3 regions of the Streptomyces sp. NBC_00647 genome follow, and region 2 is predicted to be linked to each of the others. Evidence: riboswitches for the same ligand, from Rfam matches in the RefSeq annotation. Region 2 holds a riboswitch; each other region holds the start of a gene.
What was found. A riboswitch is a leader RNA that binds a small molecule or an ion and turns the genes downstream of it on or off. The one in region 2 is predicted to bind S-adenosylmethionine.

Region 1: linked by a shared signal. The riboswitch ahead of thrC (threonine synthase) and the one ahead of OG788_RS04065 (glutathione S-transferase C-terminal domain-containing protein) in region 2 are both predicted to bind S-adenosylmethionine.
Region 3: linked by a shared signal. The riboswitch ahead of OG788_RS14435 (aminotransferase class V-fold PLP-dependent enzyme) and the one ahead of OG788_RS04065 (glutathione S-transferase C-terminal domain-containing protein) in region 2 are both predicted to bind S-adenosylmethionine.

Annotation. Positions count from the first base shown of each region.
Region 1 is NZ_CP109040.1:4,902,894-4,910,392, forward strand. It holds gene OG788_RS21340 (MoaD/ThiS family protein) at 1-165, opposite strand, end outside; gene thrC (threonine synthase) at 162-1,469, opposite strand; SAM riboswitch class I at 1,487-1,643, opposite strand; gene OG788_RS21350 (glucosyl-3-phosphoglycerate synthase) at 1,849-2,793, shown strand; gene OG788_RS21355 (trehalose-6-phosphate synthase) at 2,872-4,329, shown strand; gene otsB (trehalose-phosphatase) at 4,522-5,376, opposite strand; gene OG788_RS21365 (DUF3263 domain-containing protein) at 5,720-5,947, opposite strand; gene OG788_RS21370 (ABC transporter substrate-binding protein) at 6,038-7,306, opposite strand; gene OG788_RS21375 (ROK family protein) at 7,450-7,499, shown strand, end outside.
Region 2 is NZ_CP109040.1:932,503-940,001, forward strand. It holds gene OG788_RS04050 (amino acid ABC transporter ATP-binding protein) at 1-391, opposite strand, end outside; gene OG788_RS04055 (amino acid ABC transporter permease) at 490-1,494, opposite strand; gene OG788_RS04060 (hypothetical protein) at 1,665-1,799, opposite strand; SAM riboswitch class IV at 1,957-2,102, shown strand; gene OG788_RS04065 (glutathione S-transferase C-terminal domain-containing protein) at 2,402-3,094, shown strand; gene OG788_RS04070 (MFS transporter) at 3,338-4,759, shown strand; gene OG788_RS04075 (RNA-guided endonuclease InsQ/TnpB family protein) at 5,383-6,597, opposite strand; gene tnpA (IS200/IS605 family transposase) at 6,645-7,073, shown strand; gene OG788_RS04085 (hypothetical protein) at 7,191-7,331, shown strand.
Region 3 is NZ_CP109040.1:3,267,172-3,274,670, reverse strand. It holds gene OG788_RS14460 (heme-copper oxidase subunit III) at 1-419, shown strand, start outside; gene OG788_RS14455 (c-type cytochrome) at 482-1,291, shown strand; gene OG788_RS14450 (Rieske 2Fe-2S domain-containing protein) at 1,288-2,364, shown strand; gene OG788_RS14445 (cytochrome bc complex cytochrome b subunit) at 2,361-4,001, shown strand; gene trpD (anthranilate phosphoribosyltransferase) at 4,140-5,204, shown strand; SAM riboswitch class IV at 5,290-5,406, shown strand; gene OG788_RS14435 (aminotransferase class V-fold PLP-dependent enzyme) at 5,597-6,958, shown strand; gene OG788_RS14430 (Lrp/AsnC ligand binding domain-containing protein) at 6,998-7,279, opposite strand; gene OG788_RS14425 (rhomboid family intramembrane serine protease) at 7,323-7,499, opposite strand, start outside.

The sequences.
Region 1 (7,499 bases), 4.0 Mb from region 2:
GCGGCGCAGCTTGCCCTGGTCGTCCAGAACGCGCGCGGCGATGCCCGTGTGGTTCTTCTCCAGGTCGGCGATGACCTCGGCGAGGGTCGTACCCTCGGCCGTCACCTCGGCGACGCCCCCGGTGTAGGTGCGCAGGATGGTGGGGATGCGGACGTTGACGCTCATGATGCGAGGCCTGCCTCTCGGAAGGAGTCGAGGTTCGGGCGGATGGTCGCGGTCAGCCCGGTGTCCGAGGCCACCGCGTCCAGAGTCTTGAGGCCGTCGCCGGTGTTCAGCACGACCGTGGTCAGAGTCGGGTCGAGGAGACCGTTCTCGATCAGCTTGCGGGTGACGCCGACGGTCACGCCGCCGGCCGTCTCCGCGAAGATGCCCTCGGTGCGCGCGAGCAGCTTGATCGCGTCGACGATCTGCTCGTCGTTCACGTCCTCCACGGCACCGCCGGTGCGTCGCGCGATGTCGAGCACGTACGGCCCGTCCGCGGGGTTGCCGATGGCGAGCGACTTGGCGATGGTGTCCGGCTTCTGCGGGCGCACGACGTCGTGACCGGCCTTGTAGGCGACGGACACCGGCGAGCAGCCCTCGGCCTGGGCACCGAAGATCTTGTACGGCCTGTCCTCGACGAGCCCGAGCTTGATCAGCTCCTGCAGGCCCTTGTCGATCTTCGTGAGCTGGGAGCCGGAGGCGATCGGCACGACCAGCTGGTCGGGGAGCCGCCAGCCGAGCTGCTCGCAGATCTCGTACGCCAGCGTCTTGGAGCCCTCGGCGTAGTACGGCCGCAGGTTGACGTTGACGAAGCCCCAGCCCTCGCCGGCCGGGTCGCCGATCAGCTCGGAGCAGAAACGGTTCACATCGTCGTAGTTGCCCTGGATGCCGACGAGCTCGCCGCCGTAGACCGCGGCCATGACGACCTTGCCCTGCTCCAGGTCGTGCGGGATGAACACGCAGGAGCGGAAGCCGGCACGGGCCGCCGCGGCGCCCACGGCGCCGGCGAGGTTGCCCGTGGAGGAGCAGGAGAGGGTGGTGAAGCCGAAGACACGGGCCGCTTCGATGGCCTGGGCGACGACGCGGTCCTTGAAGGAGTGCGTCGGGTTGCCGGAGTCGTCCTTGACGAAGAGCTTGCCGGCGTCGACACCGAGCTCGCGGGCCAGGTTGTCGGCCTGGACGAGCTTGGTCCAGCCGGGGTTGATGTTCGGCTTGTCCGCCACGTCCGCGGGGACGGGCAGGAGGGGCGCGTAGCGCCAGATGTTCGCGGGTCCCGCTTCGATGCGCTTGCGGAGCTCTTCGGTCTCGTAGGCCGAGAAGTCGTAGGCGATCTCCAGCGGGCCGAAACACTCCTCGCAGGCGAAGACCGGGCCGAGCGGGACGCGGTGTCCGCACTCGCGGCAGGAAAGCGCCGCTGCCGGGCCGAGGTCCACCGCATCGGCGGAGTTCACGGAGTTCGTGGTGCTTGCAACTGTCTGCGCAGCCATGGAGGCGAGGCCCTTTCTCCTCATCTTCCTCACGACGCACTTCGCCGTGAGACGGATTTGGCACCTTCCCTAGCCGGGAGCCTCGCGACGCGATCGACATCGATCGGTACGAGACCGGCTGGAGGGTTGCCGGGGCTTCATCGGGCCGTATCCCTCTGCCCCTCTGGATGAGCGGTATTTGATTGTTGAACTGTTGAACGTGCTACGCGCCGATGATCGAGGACATGCGATGGTCATCCGCGTTGTTCAAGACTGTAACCGAAGGCCAGGACAGTTGAGATAGTCGTCCGAACCGCGAGACGACGGCAATCGATCTGCCGCTGGCCGCAGCGGGCACGCTGATGAGAGCGTGTGATCAGACAGTGAGGAGCCGCAGACCGTGCTGAAAGACGTCGAAAGCTGGCTGAGCACACGCTCCTGGTCCCTGACCGACCGCCCGCTCCACAAGCTCATGGCCGCGAAACGTTCCACCGGATCGACGGTCAGCGTCGTGCTGCCCGCGCTCAACGAGGAGGAGACGGTCGGCGAGATCGTGGCGATCATCCGCCACGACCTGATGCAGCAGGTGCCCCTCGTCGACGAGATCGTCGTCGTCGACTCGGGCTCGACCGACCGCACCTCGGCGGTCGCCGCCGCCGCGGGCGCGAGAGTCGTGCACCGCGACGACATCCTCCCTCGGATTCCCGCGGTGCCCGGCAAGGGCGAGGTGCTGTGGCGGTCGCTGCTCGTGACGAGCGGGGACATCGTCTGTTTCATCGACGCGGACCTCAAGGAGTTCTCGTCCGACTTCGTCACCGGGATCGTGGGCCCGCTGCTCACCGACCCCGGGGTCGATCTGGTCAAGGCCATGTACGACCGCCCGCTGGGCGGCGCCTCGGGACAGGGCGGCCGGGTCACCGAGCTGATGGCCCGCCCCCTGCTGAACATGCACTGGCCGCAGCTGGCGGGCTTCGTCCAGCCGCTCGGCGGCGAGTACGCGGCCCGTCGCTCCCTGCTCGAACAGCTCCCGTTCCCCGTCGGCTACGGCGTGGAGCTGGGCATGCTCGTCGACGCCCTGCACCTGGTGGGCCTGGACGCCCTCGCCCAGGTCGACGTCGGCGTCCGCAAGCACCGCCACCAGGACGGCCAGGCCCTGGGCCGTATGGCCGCCGCGATCTACCGCACCGCCCAGCTCCGGCTGGCCCGCGGCCACCTGATCCGCCCCGCCCTCACCCAGTTCGAGCGCGGCCGGGACGGTTTCCAGCCGCGCACGTACTCGGTGGACACGGAGGAAAGGCCCCCGATGAGCGAAATCTCCGAGTACCAGCGGCGCAAAGCCGCGTAGACCAGCCCTCCCGGCCCGCGATCGCATACGGCCGAAGGGAACGTTTGAGCGTTTCGACACGGGGCTAGGTTTCGAGGCATGGCTTCAACGCACGGTGCCCACCGGATTCTGGTCGCGTCCAACCGCGGCCCGGTCACCTACGAGGTACGGGAGGACGGTTCGCTGCACGCCCGGCGCGGCGGCGGCGGCCTCGTCTCGGGCCTCTCGGCGATCGGGCCCGACGCGGGCGCCCTATGGGTGTGCTCGGCCCTCGGCGACGGCGACCGGGAGGCCGTCGCGCGCGGAGTCGGCGAGGACGGCGTGCGCATGCTGGCCATCGACGCCGACGTGCACGCCGACGCCTACAACGGCATCGCCAACTCCGTCCTGTGGTTCGTCCACCACATGCTGTACCAGACCCCGCTGGAGCCGGTCTTCGACGCGGAGTTCCGGCGCCAGTGGGAGTCGTACCGGACCTACAACCGCGCCTTCGCCGAGGCGCTGGCCGAGGAGGCAGCCGAGGGCGCGGCGGTGCTGGTCCAGGACTACCACCTGTGCCTGGTGCCGGGGATGCTCCGTGAGCTGCGCCCCGACCTGCGCATCGGCCACTTCTCCCACACGCCGTGGGCGCCCGAGGACTACTTCCGGATGCTCCCCGACGACATCCGCGCGGAACTGGTGGGAGGCATGCTCGGAGCGGACCGGGTGGCGTTCCTGACCTGGCGGTGGGCGACGGCCTTCATGCGCTGCGCGGAGGAGGCCGACCCCGAGCACTACAGCGCCACCTGGCCCTCGGGCGCCCCCCGGGCGATCGAGCACCTGGACGGCGCCCGGCCGCCCGTGCGCGAGACCCTCGTCGGCGTGCACGGCCTCGGCGCGGACGCCGAGTTCCTGCGCGAACGCTCCCACCGGGAGGACGTCGAGCAGCGGATGGCCGCACTGCGCACGGAGATCGGCGAGGGACGCCGGACCGTCGTGCGCGTCGACCGGACCGAGCTGTCCAAGAACATCGTGCGGGGACTGCTGGCGTACCGGCAGCTGCTGGACGACCACCCGGAGTGGCGCGAGCGGGTGGTCCACGTGGCCTTCGCCTACCCCTCGCGGCAGGACCTCGCCGTGTACCGGGAGTACACGGCCGAGGTGCAGCGCGTGGCCGACGAGATCAACTCCCGGTACGGAACACCCGGTTGGACCCCGGTGGTCCTGCACGTCAAGGACGACTTCGCGCGCTCGCTCGCCGCGTACCGGCTGGCCGACGTCGCCCTCGTCAACCCCATCAGGGACGGCATGAACCTCGTCGCCAAGGAGGTCCCGGTCGTCTCCGACGAGGGCTGCGTGCTGGTGCTCTCGCGGGAGGCCGGGGCGTACGAGGAACTGGGCGAGGACGCGATCTCGGTGAACCCGTACGACGTGATCGGTACGGCACGGGCGCTGCACGAGGCGTTGACCATGCAGCCGGGCGAACGGGCGGAGCGCACCAAGCGGTTGGCCGCCGCGGCCACCGCTCTGCCGCCGGCCCAGTGGTTCCTTGATCAGCTGCAGGCGCTGGAGACCTGAACACAGTCCAGCCCCTCCGGCAGGATCCCGGCTGCGGCTGCACTTTTCAGCCCCGGCCGGGGAATGAACTTCAGCGCCTCCGGCGCTTGAGGAGCGGGGTCCGGGGCGGAGCCCGGGTACGGGACGGGTAGGGGCGGAGGGGGCGAAACAAGCCTTCCGCCGCCCTCGCCCGCACGGGCGACGAGCGGCCGGTCAGGCGAGTTCGGCCGCGAGAGAAGCGAGCAGCCGTACGACCCCGGACGGGCCGTCGACCACCAGGTCCGCCCGCTCGGCGAGTTCGCCGACCTCGGAGCTGCCGCTGCACACCAGGAGTCCGGGGACACCGTCGGAGCGGAGCTTGTCGACGGCGGCGAAGGCGGGCAGGTCGCCCAGGTCGTCACCCGCGTAGAGGACGGCCTCGGCGCCGACCTCCCGGACGTACTCCAGGAGGGCGACCCCCTTGTCCATGCCCGGCGGGCGCAGCTCCAGGACCATGCGGCCGGGCTCGACGATCAGGCCGTGCCGGGTGGCCAGATCGGCCAGTGGCTCGCGGAGCGCCTCGAAGGCGGCCTGCGGGTCCGCGGCGCGGCGTGTGTGCACGGCGACCGCACGGCCCTTCTCCTCGATCCAGGTGCCCTGCCAGGCGCCGATCCGGTCGAGGAATCCCGGCAGTTCGGCGCGGACGGCGGCCACGCCGGGGTGCGGGGCGGGGGCGGTCACCGTGCCGCTCACCGCGTCCCAGCGCTCGGCGCCGTAGTGGCCGAGGACGACGAGGTGCTCCAGCCCGGGGACGCCCGCGAAGCCGCCGTGGCGTACGGCCACACCGGCCGGACGGCCGGTGACCACGGCGATCGAGGCGACCTTCGGGGCGAGTGCCGCGAGGGCGGGCACCGCGTCGGGGTGCGCACGGGCTTGATCGGGGTCGGGGACGATGGGGGCGAGGGTCCCGTCGAAGTCGAGTGCGACGACCGTCCGGGTGGGGCGGGTGAGGATCGCGTCCAGAGCGTCGCGCCCGGCGGGGGTCACCGGGGCCGGCAAGGGGTCCTTGGATTCGGGATGGCTGCCCATGGGGCGACCCTATCCGGGTGGGGGCGGGCGCACCCATGGCTCATGGCCGAGCGGGGTACCCGCCCGGCCGGAATGCCTCGCTCTGACGGCTCCCCCGAGCCGAATCCCCGGTCCGACGATCCGCCCGGCCGGAGGCCCGGTCCGACGGATCCGTCCGGCCCGGAGGCTCGATCCGACTGATCCGGATGCCGGTCCGGAGGCTCGTCTCACCGATGCATCCTGCCCGGGTGCCTCTGTCTCGCCGAGCCGTGATGCATCCTGCCCGGGTGCCTCGGTCTCGCCGAGCCGTGCCGTGCAGCAGGGGCCTCGGTCTCGCCGAGCCGTCCGGCCGGAGGCCTCGGTCTCAGCGCTCCGCCCTGCGGGCCTCCCGGACCCGGCGCAGCCTGTTCACGGTCACCGGGTCGTGCGCCAGGGCCCTCGGGTCGTCCAGCAGCGCGTTGAGCAGCTGGTAGTAGCGGACCGGGGCCAGGCCCAGCCGTTCTCGTACGGCACGTTCCTTGGCGCCGGGGCCGGGGAAACCGCGGCGCTCCAGGGCGAGGATGCTCCGTTCGCGCGCGGGCAGCTCTTCCATGGACAGCACGGTAGCCCCCGGCACCGACAGTGCCGAGCCGGAGCCGGAGCCGGGACCGGGACCGGAGAGCGGGAGGGGAGCGGGGCTGTCCTAGTAGCCGCTGTCCGCCATGGTGGCGTTGGTCTGCAGGGAGCCGAGGATCTCGGCGGGGTTGCCGTCCGGGCTCACCGCCTTGGCGATCTCGCTCTTCACGTCGGCGCTGACCTCGGCCCAGGAGGTCTTGCCGACCGGGTAGAGCACCGAGGAGGGCAGCTCGGCGAGGAAGGGCTCCAGGTCCGCGTCGTCCGGGTCGGACGCCATCGCGTCGGACGCGGAAGAGGTGACCGGCAGCAGGTCGTACTCGCGGGAGAAGGCGAGGACGTTCTTGTCCTGGTAGACGAAGTCGAGGAAGTCGCCGACCTGCTCGCCGTGGCCGTTCTTCTTGAAGGCCATCATCCAGTCGGCGACCCCCATGGTGGCCTTGGACCTGCCGTCGACGCCGGGCATCGGCACCATGCCGAACTTCACGCCCTTGGCGGCGGCCTGCTTCATCAGGGTGGGGTGCCCGACGAGCATCCCGACCTCACCCCGAGTGAACGCCGAGAAGGCGGCCGCACGGTTCAGCTTGGCAGGTGCGACGGGTCCGGTGAGCCCCTTGCCCACCAGTTCGTCCTTCAGCCAGGTGACCGTGTGGATGTTCTGCGGGGAGTCGATGGAGTACGTGTCGACGTCGTCCGTGTAGCCGTTCCCCCCGCTCAGCAGCCACTGCATGGTCTCCGCCTGCGCCTCCTCGGGGCCGAGCGGCAGCGCGTAGGGGAACTTCACGCCCTTGGCCTTGAGCGCCCTCGCGTCGGCCGCGAGCTCGCTCCAGGTCGTGGGCGGGGTGATGCCGGCCTCGGAGAACAGGGTCTTGTTGAAGAAGAGCAGGCGCGTGGACGCGGCGAACGGCATGCCGTACTGCGTCCGGTCCGTCTGCCCCGCGTCGTTGAGTTCCGAGACGAAGTCGGCCTGAACGGGTATGGAGAGCAGGTCCTCCACCTTGTAGAGCCTGCCCTGCGCGGCGTAGTCGGCGTAGGCGCCGATCTGCGCCATGTCCGGGGCGTGGCCCGCCGCGACCATCTCCTTGACCTTGCGGTCCACGTCGGTCCAGGGGTAGACGCTGACCTCGACCTTGATCCCCGGGTGACCGGCCTCGTAGTCCTCGGCCAGGTCGTCCCAGTACTTCTGGGAGCTGTTGGCCTTGGAGGCGCCGTAGTCGGCGGCCACGAGTCTCAGTGACACGTCCGAGGAATCGCCGCCCGGGCCGCCGCAGCCCGCGAGGGCCGCCGTCATGCCGAGAGCCGAGATCGCCGCGATCGTTCCTGTCCTGCGCCGCTGCACCGCTTGCACTCCCCAACCCCTGAGCCGTATCGGCTGCTTCTTTGCTTCTGCGTCCGTTGCACCCGTCTCGGAATGCGGATACAAGGTCTACACCACGTGAGTGGACTAGACCTCTCTAGGGGTAAGGGGCGACACTGTCCCCCGTGAGACATGTCATCGCCCTCGATGTGGGCGGCACCGGGATGAAGGCAGC
Region 2 (7,499 bases):
CCAGCTCCTGGGCGTCGGGCTTGGACAGTTTTCCGGTGGCCACCGGAGCCGCGGCCACGTTGTCCAGCACGGTGAGGTGCGGGAAGAGATTGAAGTTCTGGAAGACGAAGCCGATGCGGCTGCGCTGCCCCAGGATGACCCGCTCGCTCAGTTCCCTCAGCCGCTCACCGTGCCTGCGGACGCCGATGAGCTCGCCGTTCAGGCTGACATGGCCGATCTCGGGCTTCTCCAGATGGTTGATCACCCTCAGGAGAGTGGACTTGCCGGATCCGGACGGCCCGAGGATGACCGTGACCTCTCCGGGCCGGACGGTCAACTCCACACCGTCCAGGACCTGATGGGAGCCGTACCACTTGTGCACGTCGTGCACCTCCACCGCGGCCGGCTGGATCTCGAGCGCTCCGATGGCCTCGGCCGGCGGAGCCGTCTCCGGCGCCTGGTCCTCCGGTACCGTCCTGGTCTTCACTGTCGTCCGACGCGCTTCGCCAGTCATATCGCCGTCTCCCTCCGGATCCGGGCCCGCACGTCGCGCAGACCGTTCCGTACCTTCTGCAACGGGGTCGGCGGCAGGGTGCGCAGCGCGCCCCGCGAGTAGTACCGCTCGACGTAGAACTGGACGACGGACACGACGCTCGTCAGGATCAGGTACCAGGCGGTGGCGACCAGGAGCAGCGGCACGATATCGCCGGGATAGGTGCTGCCCATGCTCTGAACGGAGCCGAACAGGTCCAGCAGGGAGACGTAGAAGACGAGCGAGGTTCCCTTGATCAGGCCGATCAACTGGTTGACGTAGTTCGGGGTGATGGAGCGCAGCGCCTGCGGAAAGACGATCTTCGCGAACTGGTACCGCTTCGGCAGGCCCAGGGCTGAGGCCGCCTCGTGCTGACCCTGGTCGACGGAGAGGATTCCGCCGCGCACCACTTCGGAGGCGTACGCCGCTTCGTTCAGGCTCAGTCCGATGACGGCGACGGCCATGTCGGTGGCCAGGCGGGACTCGTCGAAGGTGAAGAAGGCCGGCCCGAACGGCACCCCGACGCTCAACGTCCGGTACAGCGCGCTGAAGTTGTAGAGGAACAGCAGGACGACGATGAGCGGTACCGAGCGGAACAGCCAGGTGTAGACCCAGCTCACCGCGCGCAGCACCGGGCTCGGGGAGAGTCGGGCCAACGCCAGCAGGATCCCGCCGAGCAAGCCCAACACCGCGCTGTAGACGGCGACTTCGAGGGTGATGAGCAGGCCGTCGAGGATCGTCGGACGCAGGAACCAGTACTGGAAACGGTCCCACTGGTAGAAGGGGTTGGTCACCAGGCCGTGAGCGATCTGGGCGACCAGCACGAGCACGACGGCCGTGATGATCCAGCGGCCGGGGCGCCGGAGCGGAAGGACCCGCTGCGCCGCCAGGGGCTTGGGCGAGGCGGGGACGTCGGGACGGGGGACGGCCTGGGCAGGCAGCGCTGATCCGGAGGACACAGCTATGCCTGGAGATTCACTCATGGAGAGCTCCAGCGGATTCGGACACCCCGGACCACGGCGAGCGGCAGCGTGACGCGGAGCCTCAACGGCTCGGCGCGAAACGAGGGCACGGGCGCACAGGGAACGGGGGCTGGACGGAGAAAGGGCACACCGCCACAGCGGTGGTCGTCAGCGATTCGGAAGAGGAACCGTCAGCCTTGGCAGAGGGTGCGACACATGTCCGTACACAGTGCGCTGTTGACGCGCAGCAGGTCGACGGAGCGGTCGGCGCACAGCACCACGCGGCCGAGGCGCCGCCATGCGGCCGTCCCGTCAGCTGCGTTCATCGCCGTCACCATCGTCTCTCCGGCCCTGGGGCATCCCGTTTGTGGGCCGCACGTTAGGCCCGCCCCGAAAAGAATGTCAATCCGGGTGACCACCAGGTGAGACCGCGTGCCACGCCTTCTTGACGGCGCCACAGGGCGCACCGAGACTGGCGTGGACGGTCACGATTGTCAGCGCCCACGGTGCGGGTTCGTCCCGCACCTGTGGTCATCGGCCCCGGCTCGCTGACAGGCAACCCTTCCACCGCGACGGGGTGCCCCGGGTGACGACCGGGTCCCGCCGGCGTGGCGGGGCAAGCGTGGTCTCGCGTCTCGCGAGCCCCGGAGTGGGACCGGTGAGAATGCCCAGGAACGGCTTGACGAGGCGCCTGCACATCGATCTGTTGCGTGTCTCCAGCGCTTACTGATCCGTAGCCGGTCCGTTCGATCCGGACCGGTGCGACGAGCGCAGTCGTTCCGCATTCGGCCGCTGGTGCCCACAAGGCGGCGGTGGCTTCCTCGTTCCCCAAGGGAGAGTCATGCCTGAGACAGCTTCGCGTCCTTCCAGCACGGCCAACTCACGTCCTTGTGACCAGGTTTCGTTCCCCTCCGAGCTTCGTCTCAAGGTGGCGACGCCCTCCGCCCTCCCCCACCGTGTCGACAGCCGGATCGGTGTCGGCCTGGCCGGCGGCTTCTACCCCGCACCGCACCGCTACGAGCTGTATCTGTCGGAGAGTTGTCCGCTCTCGCTGCGCATCGCGATCACCCTCGACCTGCTCGGTCTGAAGGACTCCGTCGCCACGACGGTCCTGGCGGACCCCACAGGGACACCTGAGGCCTTCGCCTCGCTGCGCCGCGCCTACGAGGCCACCGAGCACCACTACGACGGACCGCTGACGGCGCCCGCGCTGTGCGACCGGTGGAGCGGACGGATCGTCAGCAACCACACCCCCGACATCCTCCGCGATCTCGCGGGGCTTCTCTCCGGTCACGGCGCGGGGTGCCCGTCGACGCTGCGTCCACCGGACCTCGCCGCGGACATCGAGGCTCTCCGCGACCTGCTGGACCGCGATGTCACCCCTTCCGCCCAGCCCTCGGAGCTCTCCGCGGCCCTGGAGTTGTTGGACTGTCAACTCGCCGGGCGGCCCTATGTCCTGGGCGAGACCCTGACGGCGGGGGACGTGGACGTGTGGGTGGCCCTCACCCGTTTGGACCCGGACGGCGCCGCCCTGCGCTCACTCCCCCGGCTCCAGGACTACGTACGCCGGCTCGGCGACCACCCCGCCTTCCGGAGCGGAGGTACCGCCCGGCGGCGGTGAGGAGCCCGTAGCGCCCACCCGGACGGGTGAGCGGCGTGCTCACGCGGACGGCAGATCGGAGAACCAAGGGTGTCCCGCCGGGTGCCCAGGACTGGTCCTGAAGTCCCGGAGCCGGCCGGGACGGTCCACCGGGATTCCACCGGTCTGCCGTCGTGCGCATGCGGTCCGTCGACGTTCGGCGCAGTCTATGAGCGTAGGAGAGCGACACCCAGACCACACGTCCGGCAGTCATAAGGAATGGCGATGGCTGACACAGGCGCGTCGACACCGCCGTCGGTGGCGCAGCGCAGGATTCTCGCTCCGCTCGCCCTCGCACAGTTCATCTGCAGCTTCGCCGGTTCCAACATGAACGTGATGATCAACGACATCAGCGAGGACCTCGACACGACCGTGCAGGGCGTGCAGGTCGCGATCACGATCTTCCTGCTCGTCATGGCCGCGCTGATGATCCCCGGCGGCAAGCTGACGGACCGCTACGGCCGCAAGCGCTGCTTCCTCGCCGGCCTGACGGTGTACGGGATCGGCGCGCTCCTGAGTGCGGTCTCCCCCGGCCTGGGCGTTCTCATCCTCGGCAACTCGATTCTCGAAGGCGTCGGAACCGCGCTGCTCATCCCGCCGGTCTACATCCTCACGACGCTCCTCTTCGACGACATGACCTCCCGCGCCCGAGCCTTCGGAGTCATCATGGCGCTGGGCGGCATCGGCGCGGCGGCGGGCCCGCTCATCGGCGGGCTCATCACCTCGTGGCTCAGCTGGCGGGCCGCCTTCGTGTTCCAGGCCCTGATCATCGCCCTGATCATCGTGCTGAGCCGCCACATCGAGGACCCGCTGCCACCGGATCCGACCCGCCCGTTCGACACCGTCGGAGCCGTGCTGTCGGCGACGGGTCTGGTCCTCATCGTCATGGGCATCCTGGCCGCCGACAACAACCTCTGGCTGATGACCGGCCTGCTCGTCCTCGGCGCGCTGACGCTGCTGTGGTTCTTCCGCTTCGTGCGTGCCCGCGAGTCGGCCGGCAAGGAACCGCTGCTGTCCACCAGCCTGTTCCGCAACCGCGCCTCCAACCTCGGGCTCATCACCCAGAACATCCAATGGCTGTTGCTCATGGGTTCGTCGTTCACCGTGGCCGCCTATCTCCAAGTGGTGCGCGGCTACGACGCCATCGCGACCGGCGTCATCTTCACGGCCGCCACGCTCGGTCTGCTCGCCACCTCCCTGGCCGCCGAACGACTCGCCCGGCGGCGTCCCCAACGCACCCTGATCATCGCGGGCTTCGCCGTCGCGATCGCGGGCGTCGTCGTCCTGATCGCCATGGTCAACAGCTTCTCCAGCCCCTGGGCCTTCGCTCCCGGTCTGCTCCTGCTCGGACTGGGCCTCGGCCTGATGCTGACCCCGTCGGTCAACATCGTCCAGTCGAGCTTCCCCCAGGACCGGCAGGGCGAGATCTCCGGTCTGTCCCGCAGTGTGTCGAACCTCGGCTCCTCGCTGGGCACCGCGGTCGCCGGCACGATCCTCGTGGCCGGATTCACCACCCGCTCCTACGCCGCGGCCATGGTCACCCTCGCCGTCCTCGGGGTCATCGGACTCATCGCGGCGGCGCTCCTTCCCGGATCCCCCGTCGGCGCGCGCGGCCCGGCGGGCAGCCAGGCACGGAACGACGGCTGAATTCTCCGGCGGATGCCGAAACGCCCCTACCCCCGGAGTCTCGGACGCGCGGACACCGAACGCGTCCCTGCTGTACGCGAAAAGGGGAGAGGCATGAGCTCGAGGCCGAGGTTCGAGGACCGGCTGCTCGATGAGCTGAAGCGGGAGATCGAGCTGCGCGGGAACGCGTCGGCCGCTTCCCTCGATCCGCGATAACCCGCCGGGCACGAGGCCACGTCGGCCGGGGCCCGGGAACGCGGGGGCGAGACACGCGCCTCGGGGCGCCGCCTGCTCACTCCGCGCCGGATCGCCGTCGCCGCGGTCGGCTGTGCGCCGGTCTCGCCGCGGTGGTCGCGCCCGGTTCCCCGGCCGCCCCGGCGGCGTACGCGGTGGAGCGCCACGACGACGGCATTGTCACCCTCACCGTCAAGGACCAGGACATCGGCATCGGGGCCCAGCGCGAGCTGGCACGGGCACTGCGCCCGAACGACATCGAGGTGACCGTGACCGTCCTCGCTCCCGGCCACGTCTGCGAGCACGACACCGTGGTCTGGGGGGGGTCGACAGGCAGGGCGACCATGTTCCATGTTCCCGATCCTCACCCTTCAGTGACTCCTCCCCCGGCTGAAGCCGGGGGCTTCTCGTTACGCCGGGTTGGCGTTGCGACGGACCAGCCCGGCCCGTAGAACGTTGAGTGCTCCCACCGTGTCCGCGTGCGCAATATGTCCGCAGGCGATGCAGTGGAACTTCTCCTGTGTGGGCCGGTTCTCCTTGGCCGTGTGCCCGCATTCGGGGCAGGTGCGGGAGGTGTTGCGGGGGTCGACTGCGATCACTTCCCGTCCGGCGCTTTCAGCCTTGGCGTGCAGGATCGTCAGGAACACCCCCCATCCGGCATCGTTGATCGACTTGTTGAGTCCGGCCTTGGCTGCGGCCCCGTTGGGCAGGAACGCGCCTGCCTGGTCGGGTTTGGGTCTGGCTGCGGGGGCCCTGCTCATGTTGCGGATCTTGAGGTCTTCGTGCGCGATGAAGTCGTATGTGCGGACCAGGTCGAGCGCGGTCTTGTGTGCGTGGTCCAGCCGTTGGCGGCGGACCTTGCCATGCTGCCGAGCGACCTTCTCCACCGCGCGCTGGTGGTTGGCAGTGCGGTCCTTGGCCTTGCAGCGCGGGAACCGGGACAGAGCCTGCTGCGCGGCCTGGAGCTTGGCGGCCGCACGGCGGCCGTGGCGCGGGTTGGGCACGAAGGCGCCGGTGGAGTCGGCGAGGAAGTTCGCGATGCCCAAGTCGATCCCGACCACGCTGCCGGTCGATGGCAGCGGCTTTGGCTGTTCCTGTTCGACGGTGAGCACCACGAACCACTTGCGGCCCTCACGCTTGACGGAGACGGTGTTGACCGTGCCTCTCACGGCGCGGTGCTGGTTGACCTTCACATGCCCGACGCCCTGGAGGCGGACGCGGGTGACCGGGTCATGCGGAGTGGAGTCCCACCGGCAGCCGTCCCCGTCTTTGGGGAAGTCCACGGTGTCGAACCAGTTCACCCCGCGAAAACGCGGGTAGCCCGGGGTACCGCCGGACTTGACCCGCCGGAAGAACGCGGCGAACGCCCTGTCCAGACGGCGCAAGGTGGCCTGCTGCGAGGAGAACGACCAGCGGCCCTGGCGCTCAGGGTCGAACGCCCGGATCTCCTTGAGCTGCGCGGACTGCATCCCGTACCGGACGGTGCTCCTCGAGACGTGCCGGTAGGCGTCACGGCGTTCCTGCAGGGCCCCGTTGTAGAGAGAGCAGTGATCGCGCAGCATCTCCGACAATGCTTGCGCCTGACGGACGGTGGGCCGCAGCAGGAACTTGTATGCACGGATCATCCAGCCCACCCCCTCCGGTCGAGTCCACTCGATCCTACACTTGGCGTATGTCACCGCGGTGGGAACCAGATCCCGATGTCCGACGGGGAAATCATGTCGTTTTCAACCTCCACGCACACTTGGTGTTTGTCACGAAGTACCGGCGGGAGATCTTCAACGGCGAGATGCTGACGCGCTGCGAGGAGATCATGCGCGATGTGTGCGAGAGCTTCGGCGCGGAACTGCGGGAGTTCAACGGCGAAGGCGATCACGTCCACCTGCTCGTGCACTACCCGCCAAAGATCGCCCTGTCCAAACTCGTCAACAGCCTCAAAGGCGTCAGCTCCCGATACCTGCGCGCGGAGTACACCGGCCGGATCAACCGGATCCAGACCGGCTCGGTGTTCTGGTCCCCGTCCTACTTCGCGGGGTCCTGCGGCGGCGCACCGCTGAGCAGCGTCAAGGACTACATCGAGAACCAGAAGCGCCCGGAATGACCGTCACCACACAAGCGCAGTGATCTCCGGCGCTTCGCGCCTCCAGACCGAGGATCGCATTCCCGCCCGGCCCGAAGGCCGGGAGCCCCTGCGAAGAACAAGGGATGGAACCGGGAGATGACCCTGCACCCGGGCAACGCGCTGGTCTTCGTGAACCTCAGCGGCTCCGCCCGGCCGCACAGGGTCACGGCGTACACGACCAAGGGCGCGATCAAGCCCTGCGTCCCGGTGAAGCCCTCCGCGCCGCACAGCGACTAGCCGTCCCCTCCGCGGTCGGGCTTCGCGGCCCGACCGGCCGAAGTACTCCGGGAGTCGCAGGCACCCGGAAGACGGCAGACGATCACGCCGGGAACCGGTCGTCGCGGTCGTCCTCGCCATGCCGAGGACGACCGCGGCCCGCCCCCTACGCGCAACCGCTGATCACCG
Region 3 (7,499 bases), 2.3 Mb from region 2:
TTCCGTTCTCGGCGACGAACACCACGATCCTGGTGCTCTCCTCCCTGACCTGTCAGCTCGGCGTCTTCGCCGCCGAGCGCGGGGACGTGAAGAAGCTCCGGATGTGGTTCATCGTCACCTTCATCATGGGTGCGATCTTCATCGGCGGTCAGGTCTTCGAGTACACCGAACTGGTCACGAAGGACGGGCTCTCGCTCTCCTCCGACCCGTACGGCTCGGTGTTCTACCTGACCACCGGCTTCCACGGACTGCATGTGACGGGCGGCCTCATCGCCTTCCTGCTGGTCCTCGGTCGCACCTACGCGGCTCGGAGATTCACTCACGAGCAGGCAACCGCCGCCATCGTCGTGTCCTACTACTGGCACTTCGTCGATGTCGTCTGGATCGGCCTTTTCGCCACGATCTACCTGATCAAGTAATCGGGCCCACGCCCGAACATCCAGAAGCACCGACGCAGAAGATCCTGACACCGGGGTAATCCGTGAAAAAGCTCTCCGCACGACGACGCCATCCGCTGGCGGCGGTCGTCGTCCTACTCCTCGCGCTGGCGGCCACCGGGGGGCTGTACGCCGCGTTCGCACCCGCGGGCAAGGCGCAGGCCGATGAAACCGCCCAGTCCCTCGGCATCACCGAGGGCAAGAAGCTGTACGCCGTTGGCTGCGCAAGCTGCCACGGAGCCGGCGGTCAGGGCACCACCGACGGGCCGAGCCTGGTGGGTGTGGGCGCCGCGGCGGTCGACTTCCAGGTCGGCACCGGCCGTATGCCGGCCCAGCAGCCGGGCGCGCAGATCCCGAAGAAGAAGGTCATCTACACGCAGGCCGAGATCGACCAGCTCGCGGCCTTCATCGCCTCGCTCGGCGCGGGTCCCACGATCCCGACGAAGAGCCAGGTCAGCCCCGAGGGTGCGGACATCGCCAAGGGCGGTGAACTCTTCCGCACCAACTGCGCCCAGTGCCACAACTTCACCGGCAAGGGCGGCGCGCTGACACACGGCAAGTACGCGCCGGACCTGGAGGGTGTCGACCCGAAGCACATCTACGAGGCCATGCAGACGGGCCCGCAGAACATGCCGTCCTTCCCCGACACCACGCTGACGGAGAAGAACAAGCAGGACATCATCGCGTACCTCGACGCGGTCAACGGTGACGACACCGAGAGCCCCGGCGGTCTTGAGCTGGGCGGCCTCGGGCCGGTCAGCGAGGGCCTGTTCGGCTGGGTCTTCGGTCTCGGAACCCTGGTCGCCGTCGCCGTCTGGGTCGCCGCTCGGACCGCAAAGGCCAAGAAGTCATGAGTAGCCAAGACATTCCAGAAGAGAACGTGCCCGCTGAGCGGGCCACCGACGACCACGCCGAGCACGGTCGTGGCTCGGTAGCCGTCGCGGACGAGCAGAACCCGTTCGCGGACCCGGGGCTTCCGCCCCATGAGCACCGCATCCAGGACATCGACGAGCGGGCCGCCAAGCGGTCCGAACGCCTTGTCGCCATGCTCTTCGTGCTGTCGATGCTGGCCACCGTCGGCTTCATCGCCTCGTACGTGGCGATCCCGAACGACAAGTCGGTCTTCGTCTTCCCGCTCGGGCACATCAGCGCGCTGAACTTCGCGCTGGGCATGACGCTCGGTGTGGCGCTGTTCGCGATCGGCGCGGGTGCGGTCCACTGGGCCCGCACGCTGATGTCCGACGTGGAGATCGCCGACGAGCGTCACGCGATCGAGGCGGAGCCCGAGGTCAAGGCCAAGGTCATGGCCGACTTCAAGGCGGGTGCCAAGGAGTCCGCGCTCGGCCGTCGCAAGCTGATCCGCAACACGATGTTCGGCGCGCTGGCCCTGTTCCCGCTCTCCGGCGTCATGCTGCTGCGCGACCTCGGTCCGCTGCCGGGCACGAAGCTGCGCCACACGCTGTGGTCCAAGGGCAAGCTCCTCGTCAACATGAACACGAACGAGCCGCTGCGTCCCTCGGACGTGGCCGTCGGTTCGCTCACCTTCGCCAAGCCCGAGGGCCTGGAGGAGCACGACGAGGACTTCCAGAAGGAGATCGCCAAGGCGGCCCTGATGATCATCCGGCTCCAGCCGGACAACATCAAGGACAAGCAGGAACTCGAGTGGTCCTACGACGGCATCGTGGCCTACTCGAAGATCTGCACCCACGTCGGATGCCCGATCTCCCTGTACGAGCAGCAGACGCACCACGCGCTGTGCCCGTGCCACCAGTCCACCTTCGACCTCTCCGACGGTGCCCGAGTCATCTTCGGCCCGGCGGGTCACGCCCTGCCGCAGCTGCAGATCGGTGTGAACGCTGAGGGCTACCTCGAGGCGCTCAGCGACTTCAAGGAGCCCGTCGGTCCTGCATTCTGGGAGCGCGGATGAGCACTACCACCACCTCCGACTCGCGCTCCTCGCGCGAGAAGGCGCCCGCCGGTGAGCGGGTGGCCGACTGGGCCGACGGCCGTCTGGGGATCTACTCCCTGGCCAAGTCCAACATGCGCAAGATCTTCCCCGACCACTGGTCGTTCATGCTGGGTGAGATCTGCCTGTACAGCTTCATCATCATCATCCTCACGGGTGTGTACCTGACGCTGTTCTTCCACCCGTCGATGAACGAGGTGGAGTACCACGGCAGCTACGTCCCGCTGCAGGGCCAGCTGATGTCCGAGGCGTTCAACTCGACCATGCACATCTCCTTCGATGTGCGCGGTGGCCTGCTGATCCGGCAGATCCACCACTGGGCGGCGCTGATCTTCCTCGCCGGCATGTTCGTGCACATGATGCGCGTGTTCTTCACGGGTGCGTTCCGCAAGCCGCGTGAGGTCAACTGGGTCTTCGGATTCCTGCTGTTCGTCCTCGGCATGTTCACCGGGTTCACCGGTTACTCGCTCCCGGACGACCTGCTCTCCGGCACCGGTGTCCGCTTCATGGAGGGCGCGGTCCTGTCCGTGCCGATCGTGGGCACGTACCTGTCGTTCTTCCTGTTCGGCGGCGAGTTCCCGGGCGGCGACTTCGTGGCCCGCTTCTACTCGGTGCACGTGCTGCTGCTGCCGGGCATCATGCTCGGCCTCGTGGTGGGCCACCTGATCCTGGTCTTCTACCACAAGCACACGCAGTTCGCGGGCCCCGGCAAGACGAACAACAACGTCGTCGGCATGCCGCTGCTGCCGGTCTACATGGCCAAGGCCGGAGGCTTCTTCTTCCTGGTCTTCGGTGTCATCGCGGCCATCGCGGCGATCGCGTCCATCAACCCGATCTGGGCGATGGGTCCGTACCGTCCGGACATGGTGTCCACGGGCGCCCAGCCCGACTGGTACATGGGCTTCTCCGAGGGCCTGATCCGTGTCATGCCGGGCTGGGAGATCAACCTCTGGGGTCACACGCTCGTCCTGGGTGTGTTCATCCCGCTGGTGATCTTCCCGCTGGTCCTGGTCGCGATCGCGGTCTACCCGTTCATCGAGTCCTGGGTCACCGGCGACAAGCGCGAGCATCACATCCTGGACCGCCCGCGCAACGTCCCGACCCGGACCGCGTTCGGTGCCGCCTGGATCAGCTGGTACTTCGTCCTGCTCGTCGGTGGCGGCAACGACATCTGGGCCACGCACTTCCACCTGTCGATCAACTCGATCACCTGGTTCGTCCGGATCGCGTTCTTCGTCGTGCCGGTGCTGACGTTCATCGCCACCAAGCGGATCTGCCTCGGCCTCCAGCGCCGGGACCGGGACAAGGTGCTGCACGGCCGCGAGTCGGGCATCATCAAGCGCCTGCCGCACGGTGAGTTCATCGAGGTCCACGAGCCGCTCAGCCAGGACGCGCTGCACACGCTCACCGCGCACGAGCAGTACAAGCCGGCCGAGATCGGCCCGACGGTCGACGAGAACGGTGTCGAGCGCAAGGTCTCGGGCACGCAGAAGCTGCGCGCCAAGATGAGCGAGGGCTTCTACGGGGAGGACAGCCAGATCCCCAAGCCCACCGTCGAGGAGTACAAGGAGATCACGAGCGGCCACGGCCACCACTGATCCCCGGTAGTTCGCCACGGCGAGAGCCCCGTCCAGGCACTGGACGGGGCTCTTTGCCGTCTCCCGGGCTGGATAGGGTGGAGTCACCCCGCGCAAGGGGTGAGTCCCTTCGCGTCACCTACGAACCCAGGAGCGACCATGAGCGCTGTGAACCCCGCTGGAGGCGACACCGCGGCGGTCCGTTCCTGGCCCCAGGTACTGAACGGCCTGCTCGAGGGCCGCGACCAGAGCGCGGACGACACGGCCTGGGCGATGGACCGCATCATGCGCGGAGAGGCGACCGACGCGCAGATCGCCGGGTTCGTGGTGGCCCTGCGGGCCAAGGGTGAGACCGTCGAGGAGATCTCGGGACTCGTCCGGGCGATGTACGAGCACGCCAATGTGATCGAGGTGCCCGGGCACACCGTCGACATCGTCGGCACGGGCGGCGACGGCGCGAAGACCGTCAACATCTCCACGATGTCCTCGATCGTGGTCGCCGGCACCGGCGCCAAGGTGGTCAAGCACGGCAACCGGGCCGCGTCCTCCGCGTCCGGCTCCTCCGACGTCCTGGAGAAGCTCGGCGTCAATCTCCAGCTCACGGTGAAGCGGGTCGCCGAGGTGGCCGAAGAGGCCGGGATCACCTTCTGCTTCGCGGTGAAGTTCCACCCGGCGCTGCGTCATGCGGCGGCGGCCCGCGGCCAGTTGGGCATCAGGACGACCTTCAACGTGCTCGGCCCGCTGACCAATCCGGCGCGGGTGAAGGCCCAGGCGGTCGGAGTCGCCGACCCGCGCATGGCGCCGATCGTGGCGGGCGTGTTCGCCGAGCGCGGCAACTCCTCGCTCGTCTTCCGCGGCGACGACGGCCTCGACGAGCTGACCACCACCGCGGGCTCCGACGTCTGGGTGGTCCGTGACGGCTCGGTCACCGAGGAGCGCTTCGACCCGCGCGACGTCGGTCTCGACATCGTCCCGGTGGAGGCCCTCCGCGGCGCCGACGCCTCGTACAACGCGGAGGTCGCCCGGCGCCTGCTGGACGGCGAGACCGGGCCCGTACGGGACGCGGTCCTGCTGAACTCGGCGGCGGCCCTGGTGGCCCTGTCGCCGACCGACGCCCCGCTCGCGGACCAGCTCCGCGCCGGAATGGCGAAGGCGGCCGAGGCGATCGACTCCGGGGCCGCGAAGCGCACTCTGGAGCGCTGGGTGGCCGCCAGCAACGCCTGATCCACCAGTGCCGCGGAGCAAGGCGCAGTCCAGAATCCGGACTGCGCCTTGCGCGTGGAAGATCCTCTGGCAAGATGCTGTGTCAGGTCATGAGTGACAGCCATCAGGCCCCGGCCGGCTGTCCGGCAACCCTCCGTCCGTGGCGGGGTGCCCCGGGTGAAGACCAGGTCGTAGGCAGCGAGGTCTACGGCAAGCGCGGACCCCTCCCGCTCTTCCGGGCGGATGCAACCAGGGGTCCTGGTCGTTCGAGGGAGCCTTCTGTGAGCAAGCGAATGCGATAGGGCGTCGAGCCCCGCCTCCGCACACCCTTTTTCACCTTTCCCTGCGCTGAGCCCTGCTTCCGGGCGGCCGGCTCGCGCAGCGATCCCGCCTGCCTCTCACAGGAGCTCGCCATGTCTGTCTCCACCGCTGCCGCCGACCAGACCGTTTGTGCCCCCTTGGCCGTTCTCGGCCGGGATGTCACCGTCCCGCTCGTCACCGGCGGCGAGGTCACCTACGCCGCCCTCGACTACGCCGCCAGCGCGCCCGCCCTCCAGCGGGTGTGGGACGACGTGGCCGCGTACGCGCCGTACTACGGCAGCGTCCACCGGGGCGCCGGCTACCTCTCGCAGCTGTCCACCGACCTCTTCGAGAACGCCCGCAGGACCGTCGAGGAGTTCCTGGACTGCCGCGCCGGGGACCAGGTGGTCTTCACCCGCTCCACCACCGACTCGCTCAACCTGCTCGCCGCCGCGCTCCCGGCCGGCTGCGAGGTCTTCGTCTTCGAGACCGAGCACCACGCCTCGCTGCTGCCCTGGCGCGACGCCCGGGTGACCTACCTGAACGCCCCGCGCACCCCGGGCGAGGCCGTCGCCACCCTGGAGCACGCCCTCGCCGCCCGTGATCCCCACGGGCCGGCCCTGGTCTGTGTCACCGGTGCCTCGAACGTCACCGGGGAGCTGTGGCCGGTGCGTGAGCTGGCCGCCGCCGCGCACGCCCACGGCGCCCGGATCGTCCTCGACGCCGCGCAGCTCGCCCCGCACCACCCGGTGTCGGTCCAGGACCTCGACGTCGACTGGGTCGCCTTCTCCGGGCACAAGCTGTACGCGCCCTTCGGCTCCGGTGTCCTCGCGGGCCGCTCCGACTGGCTGCGCGAGGCCGAGCCGTACCTCGCGGGCGGCGGCGCCAGCCGCAAGGTCTCCCGGCGCGCGGACGGCGGCGTGGACGTGGAGTGGCACGACAGCGCCGCCCGGCACGAGGCGGGCTCGCCGAACGTCATCGGCGCCTACTCGATCGCGTCGGCCTGCAAGGCGCTCACCGAGGAGGGCTTCGACAACCTTCTCGCCCGTGAGCAGCACCTGATCCGTACCGTCCGCGCGGGTCTCGCGGAGGTCCCGGAGGTCCGGGTCCTCTCCCTCTTCGGTGACGACGCCCCGCGGGTCGGCGTCATCTCCTTCGTCGTCGAGGGATGGAACAGCTCGCACTTCGCGGCCGCGCTCTCCGCCGAGTACGGCATCGGCGTCCGTGACGGCCTCTTCTGCGCCCACCCGCTGGTCCGCACGCTGCTCGGCAGCGACCCGGAGACCCAGGGGGAGTGCGGCGCCCCGGAGGCAGCGCCCGGCGAGAAGTCCCTCAACGCCATCCGGGTCAGCTTCGGCGCCGGCACGCCCGACGAGCACGTCGAGCGTTTCGTCCGCGCGGTGCGCGAGCTGGTCCGGGACGGCGCCCGGTGGCAGTACCGCACCGAGGGCGGCCGCTGCGTCCCGGCCGTCTGACGCCCGCGCAGGTCACGCCCGGAGGCGGCGTCCCGTCGGTCAGGAATCGAGACCGATCGCGAACGCCGCCTCCAGGTCGTGCTCGGAGTACGTACGGAACGCCACGTGCGTGTCCGTCGCCTCGACGCCCGGGATCTTGCTGATCCTGCCGGGGATGACGTCCGCCAGGTCGTCGTGGGCCTTGACCCGGACCATCGCGATCAGGTCGTAGGTGCCGGTGACGGAGAAGACCTCGCTGACGCTCTCCAGTGACGCGATCGACTCGGCGATCTCGGGGATCCGGTCCACGCTGGTCTTGATGAGGACGATCGCGGTGATCACGGCTGGTTCTCTCCCTCGGGGGCCACTGCTGGGGGATCTCACCCTACTCGCGGTCCACCTGGCCCGGCTGCCGCGCCGGGGGTCCCGGCAGCGCCCCCGGGGAGGGTGCGGCGGCCCCACGGCGCCCGAAGCGCGCCCACGCGTAGACGAAGCCCAGCGAGAAGCCCACGAGGTGGGCCAGATAGGCGACCCCGGGTCCGGAGTCGCTGCGGCCCGCCGC